Linked DNA regions of Hoeflea algicola. The protein of the gene in region 1 interacts with the protein of each later gene in a pairwise test. Links are inferred from orthologs where the notes say so. Each region holds a gene or a part of one and is shown in the gene's direction. Other genes may lie near its edges. The genes, in order: OEG84_RS14350 and sfsA.

Region 1 (3,115 bases):
AGGAACGACGGCGCTATCTCAACGCCCGCGCCACCATGACCGAACTGATGCGCCGGGGCGCGGTGCCGATCATCAACGAAAACGACACCGTCGCCACCTCGGAAATCCGCTATGGCGACAACGACCGGCTGGCCGCCCGCGTTGCCACCATGATCGGCGCCGATCTGCTGGTGCTGATGTCCGATATTGACGGGCTCTACACCGCACCACCCGCTACCGATCCCGACGCACGGTACATCGAGATCATCGACGCCATCGGCCCGGATATCGAGGCGATGGCCGGTGATGCCGGCTCCGAACTCTCGCGCGGCGGCATGAAAACCAAGATCGACGCCGGCAAGATCGCCACCGGCGCCGGCTGCGCCATGATCATCGCCTCCGGCAAGACCGACCACCCGCTTTCCGCCATCGACAACGGTGCCCGCTCAAGCTGGTTTGCACCTTCCGGCACGCCGCAATCGGCGCGCAAGACCTGGATAGCCGGACAGCTCGATCCATCGGGGAGATTGTTGATCGACGCCGGAGCCGAACGAGCGCTGCGCTCGGGCAAAAGCCTGCTGCCGGCCGGCGTTCGATCCATTGTCGGTGAATTCCACCGCGGCGACCCGGTAGCCCTCTGCGATGCGTCGGGCCGCGAAATCGCCCGTGGACTGTCGGGCTATGACGCAGAGGAAGCGCGCCGTATCGCCGGCCGCAAGTCGAGCGAGATCGAGGCCATTCTCGGCTATTCCGGTCGCGCCGCGATGATCCACCGCGACGACATGGTAATTACCTCCGGCAAGGGCTTGGGCGTTTGATCCGTGGCAATGGCGCAACGCCGCTTTACGCCATCCCGCTGATTGCGTAAGAAATGCGCTTGATCGCCCGCCGGGAGACCCGCCATGCTTGAAAAGACCAGTCCACAATCCGACGTCGCCGAAGTGATGGCCGATATCGGCCGCCGCGCCAAGGCAGCAGCCCGGCCACTGGCGATTGCCGGCACCGAGCGGAAGAACCGCGCACTGGAAGCCATGGCGAACGCCATCGACAATCGCCGTGCCGAGATCCTGACTGCCAATGCGCGCGACGTCGAAGCCGCCCGAGCCGGTGGCATGGCCAGTTCCTTTATCGACCGGCTGCAGCTGGATGACGCCCGCATCGACGCGATCATCACAGGCATTCGTGCCATCGCCCAACTGGATGACCCGGTTGGTGGAGTGATTGCCGCTTGGGAACGACCCAACGGGCTGAAGATCGAGCGCGTCCGCACGCCGCTCGGCGTCATCGGCGTCATCTATGAAAGCCGCCCCAATGTCACCGCCGATGCCGGCGCCCTGTGCCTCAAGGCAGGCAATGCCGTCATCCTGCGCGGTGGATCGGATTCGTTTCATTCCTCCCGCGCCATCCATGCCTGCCTGGTCGATGGTCTTCAAAGTGCTGGCCTGCCCGCCGACGCCATCCAGATGGTGCCGCTGAGCGACCGCGCCGCTGTCGGCGAATTGCTGACCGGCCTTGATGGTGCTGTCGACGTCATCGTCCCGCGCGGCGGCAAGAGCCTTGTCGCCCGGGTACAGGCCGATGCACGGGTGCCGGTGTTCGCCCATCTCGAGGGCATTTGCCATATCTATGTCGACGCTTCCGCCGACCCGAAAATGGCCCGCGCCATAGTCACCAACGCCAAGATGCGCCGTACCGGCATCTGCGGCGCAGTCGAAACGCTGCTGCTTGACCGTCACCTCGAACCGCAGGTGGCAAAGGGCATCCTCGGGGACCTTGCCGCCGCCGGCTGCGAAGTGCGCGGCGATGATGCAGTGCAATCATTGCTGTCCGAGGCCGTACCTGCCAGCGATGAGGACTGGCGCACCGAATATCTCGACGCCATCATCTCGGCGCGGTTTGTCGATGACATCGGCGGCGCCATCGACCACATCTCCCGTTATTCGTCGGGCCACACCGAAGCGGTGATCGCCGAGGATGCCGGCGTCGTCAGCCGCTTTTTCAACGAGGTTGATTCCGCAATCCTGCTGCACAACGCCTCGACCCAGTTTGCCGATGGCGGCGAATTCGGCATGGGCGCGGAGATCGGCATCGCCACCGGCAAGATGCACGCCCGCGGCCCGGTTGGCGTCGAACAGCTGACATCCTTCAAATATCGCGTGCACGGCGCGGGCCAGACCCGGCCCTGACGGTGGAGCACACCTATACGCCGCCATTCCTGAAAATGCCGCATGTTGAGAAAGGCATGCGCGTCGGTCTGTTCGGCGGGTCCTTCAATCCGCCCCACCAAGGCCATGTGCTGGTTGCAGAGATCGCCCTGAGACGACTGGGTCTGGATCAATTGTGGTGGATGGTGACGCCAGGAAATCCGCTCAAGAACCATGGAGAACTGGCAACCCTTGAAGAACGCGTCGAACTGAGCCGGCAGATTGCCCCCGGCCCGCGGGTCAAGGTCACTGCGTTTGAGGCGGCCAATGGGTTGCATTACACGGCGCAGACGTTGGCATTCGTCAAGGCCCGTAATCCCGGCGTGCGCTTTGTCTGGGTGATGGGCGCCGACAATCTGAAATATTTCCACCTTTGGCAGAACTGGCGCGGCATTGCCGAAACCTTCCCCATCGCCGTGATCGACCGGCCTGGTGCGACACTCGCCTATCTGTCATCGAAAATGGCCAAGGCCTACGATCAGGCCCGCATCGACGAGGATGACGCTGGTGTTTTGCCGTTCCTCAAGGCTCCCGCATGGACCTTCATCCATGGCCCGCGTTCGCCATTGTCTTCCAGCGCAATCCGCCAGGCCCGCGCAGACCCGTCAAATTCGACGTCTTGAAATTGTAATGGGTCCATGACTATCTTGAAGGTACGGCGCATTTGTTTTGACGCGTGCGTCGTTTGTTGGACTGTTCAGGACAAGGAAAGGAACCACCCTGAGAACAGCACACGATAAGGGAAACGCGACGAGCGGTTTCTCCCAGGCGGCGGGTAGCGGCGAACGTACCGCTTTGCGCCAGCTTCAACTGGTCCGTGAAAATCTCGCGGACTCCAAGGCGGAAGACGTCGTTTTCATCGACATTGAGGGTAAATCGGCCCTGGCTGATTTCATGGTAGTGGCCTCCGGTCGCTCCAACCGTCATGTTGC
Region 2 (3,108 bases), 2.0 Mb from region 1 along the record:
GGCATCTCGTTTGCGCTTGATACCATCGAGAAAGCCACCGGCGAGCGCGAGGTCAATGCTATCGGCTACTGCGTCGGCGGTACCTTGCTGGCCGCCACTCTGGCGCTGCACGCCCAGGAGAAAGACAGTCGCATCGCCACGGCGACCTTTTTCACCACCCAGACCGATTTCACCCATGCCGGTGATCTCAAGGTGTTTGTCGACGAGGACCAGATAGCATCTATCGAAACGGCGATGGAAAAGAGCGGCTATCTCGACGGGTCGAAAATGGCCACAGCTTTCAATATGCTGCGCGCCTCCGATCTGATCTGGCCCTATGTCGTCAACAACTACCTCAAGGGCAAGGATCCGATGCCCTTCGACCTGCTTTACTGGAACGCAGATGCAACGCGAATGCCGGCGGCCAACCACTCCTTTTATCTGCGTAATTGCTACCTAGAGAACAACCTTTCGCAAGGCCGGATGAAACTTGCCGGCAAGACCCTTGATCTCTCCAAGGTCAAGATCCCGGTCTATAACCTTGCAGCCAAGGAAGATCATATCGCCCCTGCCCGCTCGGCCTATATCGGCGGCAAGCTGCTCGGTGGCGACGTTACCTATGTGATGTCGGGATCGGGACACATTGCCGGTGTCGTCAATCCACCCGCAGCCGGAAAATACCAGTTCTGGAGCGATGGCCCCAAGAATGCGGAATTTGACGATTGGGTTGCCGGCGCCAAGGAGACACCAGGTTCCTGGTGGCCACACTGGCATGCATGGATCCGGTCCCAATCCGACGAGGAAGTGCCGGCGCGCAAGCCCGGCGGAACCAAGCTCAAGCCGATCGAGGATGCGCCGGGCTCCTATGTGCGGGTTCGCGTCTGAGGCCTGACGCGTTTTTTCTCTCCCTCAGAGCGCATAACGGCGCGCGCACCTGGTTTGCCACGGGTGGCGATCCCTGTTATGCGCCCGGCGATGCAATTTGACCCGCCCCTGATCCGCGCCCGGCTTGTCCGCCGTTACAAGCGGTTCCTGTTCGACGCCGAACTCGACAATGGCGAAGCGATCACCGGATCGTGCCCCAATACGGGCTCTATGTTGGGGCTGACCGCACCGGGCTCACGGATCTACCTGACCGAGCACATCGGCAGCACGACGCGCAAATACCGCCATGCGCTGGAACTCGTCGAAGCCGACGGCACGCTTGTCGGCATCAATACCGGCCGACCAAACCGGCTGGTCGAGGATGCAATAAAGGAGGGGCTGCTGGGAACGCTTGGCGACTACGCGGTGCTGAAACGCGAGCAGAAATACGGGATCAATTCACGCATCGACATGCTGCTGGACGATCCGGTGCGCGGCAAAGCCTATGTCGAAGTCAAGAATGTCCATTTTTGCCGCCAACCCGGTCTCGCCGAATTCCCCGACTCGGTCACCAGCCGCGGCGCCAAACATCTCGAGGAGCTTGGCGACATGGCGGAGGCTGGACACCGCGCGATTATGGTCTATCTGATACAGCGCTCGGATGTGGACCGGCTCAGGCTGTGCCGCGACCTTGATAAGACCTATGCCACGGCCTTTGACCGAGCCATGAAGCGCGGGGTTGAAGCTTGCGCCATACGGTGCAAGATCACACCGGAGCAAATTCGCGCTGAGTTCGTTGTCCCCGTTGAGGAATCCGGATTAAACAGCGTATCATGAACCCCTGCCGGCGCAGCCCGGGCAGATGAGACAAAGCGAGCCTGCCATGGTTACCTATATCGACGCGACGTCGGCCCCGATGAAAAACACTGGTCAGATCCGGCTTTACGGCCCCGAAGGCTTCGAGGGCATGCGCAAAGCCAGCCAGTTGACGGCACGGTGTCTGGACGAACTGGTGTCACGCGTCGCTCCTGGCGTCACCACCAACGAGATCGATCGTTTCGTGTTCGAATTCGGCCAGGATCACGGCGCGCTGCCGGCAACGCTGAACTATCGCGGCTACACCAAATCCTGCTGCACCTCGATCAACCATGTCGTCTGTCACGGCATCCCTAACGACAAGCCGCTGCGCGAGGGCGACGTCGTCAACATCGACGTCACTTATGTGCTCGACGGCTGGCACGGCGATTCAAGCCGCATGTACCCGGTTGGCCAGATCAAGCGCGCCGCCGAGAGGCTCTTGGAAATCACCCATAAATCGCTGATGCTCGGCATTGAGGCGGTCAAGCCCGGCGTCCGTACAGGCGCCATTGGCGAAGCCATCCAGACCTATGCCGAAGCCGAACGCTGCTCGGTGGTGCGCGATTTCTGCGGTCACGGCTTGGGGCAAATGTTCCACGACGCACCAAATATCCTGCACTACGGTCGTGCCAATGAAGGCCCGGAGATACGTGCAGGCATGCTCTTCACCATCGAGCCGATGATCAATCTCGGTCGCCCGCATGTCAAAGTGCTGTCCGATGGCTGGACCGCGGTCACCCGCGACCGTTCGCTGTCGGCGCAATACGAGCACACCATCGGCGTCACCGAAACCGGCTGCGAGATCTTCACCCTGTCTCCGGGCGGATTTGACCGGCCTGGCCTGCCCGCATGACATCGCCTCGTCGACCAGGTCTGAGTAAAAAGGGCCTGAGCGACGAGGGCACCGATGACGCGCCCGCAGATGAACGGGCCTGGTTCGCAGAAACACGGCCGGCTAGAGCCAGAGGCCACGCCATCGCCGATGGCGACGTTCCTGCCCCCCAGGCTCCGGAAGAACATTACCATGGTCACCGCAACCGCTTGCGGCTGCGGTTTCGTGAAAGCGGCGACCGGGCGTTGGCAGATTACGAACTGCTCGAGTTGCTGCTTTTCCGGTTAATCCCGCGCCGTGATACCAAACCGATCGCCAAGGCATTGCTCGCCCGGTTTGGATCACTATCCGAAGTTCTCGGCGCACCGACCCAATTGCTGACCGAGGTCAAGGGCGTAGGCGACAGTGTCGCCACCGATCTCAAGCTGGTTGCCGCCATTGCCATCGCATGCTCAAGAGCGACCTCAAGGGACGTCAGGTGCTGGCATCCTGGTCATCGGTCATCGAGTATTGCCGGGCGGCGATGGCGTTCGAGGAGCGCGAACAGTTCCGAGTGTTGTTTCTCGACAAGAAGA

The links.
Region 2: the proteins of OEG84_RS14350 (region 1) and sfsA interact in binary tests that used the Escherichia coli proteins (3 or more experiments, as listed by UniProt). The link is inferred for Hoeflea algicola from one-to-one orthologs.

Annotation. Positions count from the first base shown.
Region 1 is NZ_JAOVZR010000001.1:2,935,329-2,938,443, forward strand. Bases 234-3,023 are described here. They hold OEG84_RS14350 (glutamate-5-semialdehyde dehydrogenase), read left to right. Parts: upstream 234-881; coding sequence 882-2,165; downstream 2,166-3,023. Other genes in these bases: proB (glutamate 5-kinase), read left to right, coding at 234-797; OEG84_RS14355 (nicotinate-nucleotide adenylyltransferase), read left to right, coding at 2,201-2,806; rsfS (ribosome silencing factor), read left to right, coding at 2,853-3,023. Outside these bases: more of proB, read left to right, coding at 1-233; more of rsfS, read left to right, coding at 3,024-3,115. UniProt on the Escherichia coli protein: Catalyzes the NADPH-dependent reduction of L-glutamate 5-phosphate into L-glutamate 5-semialdehyde and phosphate. The product spontaneously undergoes cyclization to form 1-pyrroline-5-carboxylate.
Region 2 is NZ_JAOVZR010000001.1:963,421-966,528, forward strand. What follows is about bases 35-2,817. They hold sfsA (DNA/RNA nuclease SfsA), read left to right. Parts: upstream 35-954; coding sequence 955-1,680; downstream 1,681-2,817. Other genes in these bases: phaC (class I poly(R)-hydroxyalkanoic acid synthase), read left to right, coding at 35-864; map (type I methionyl aminopeptidase), read left to right, coding at 1,727-2,554. Outside these bases: more of phaC, read left to right, coding at 1-34. UniProt on the Escherichia coli protein: Binds to DNA non-specifically. Could be a regulatory factor involved in maltose metabolism.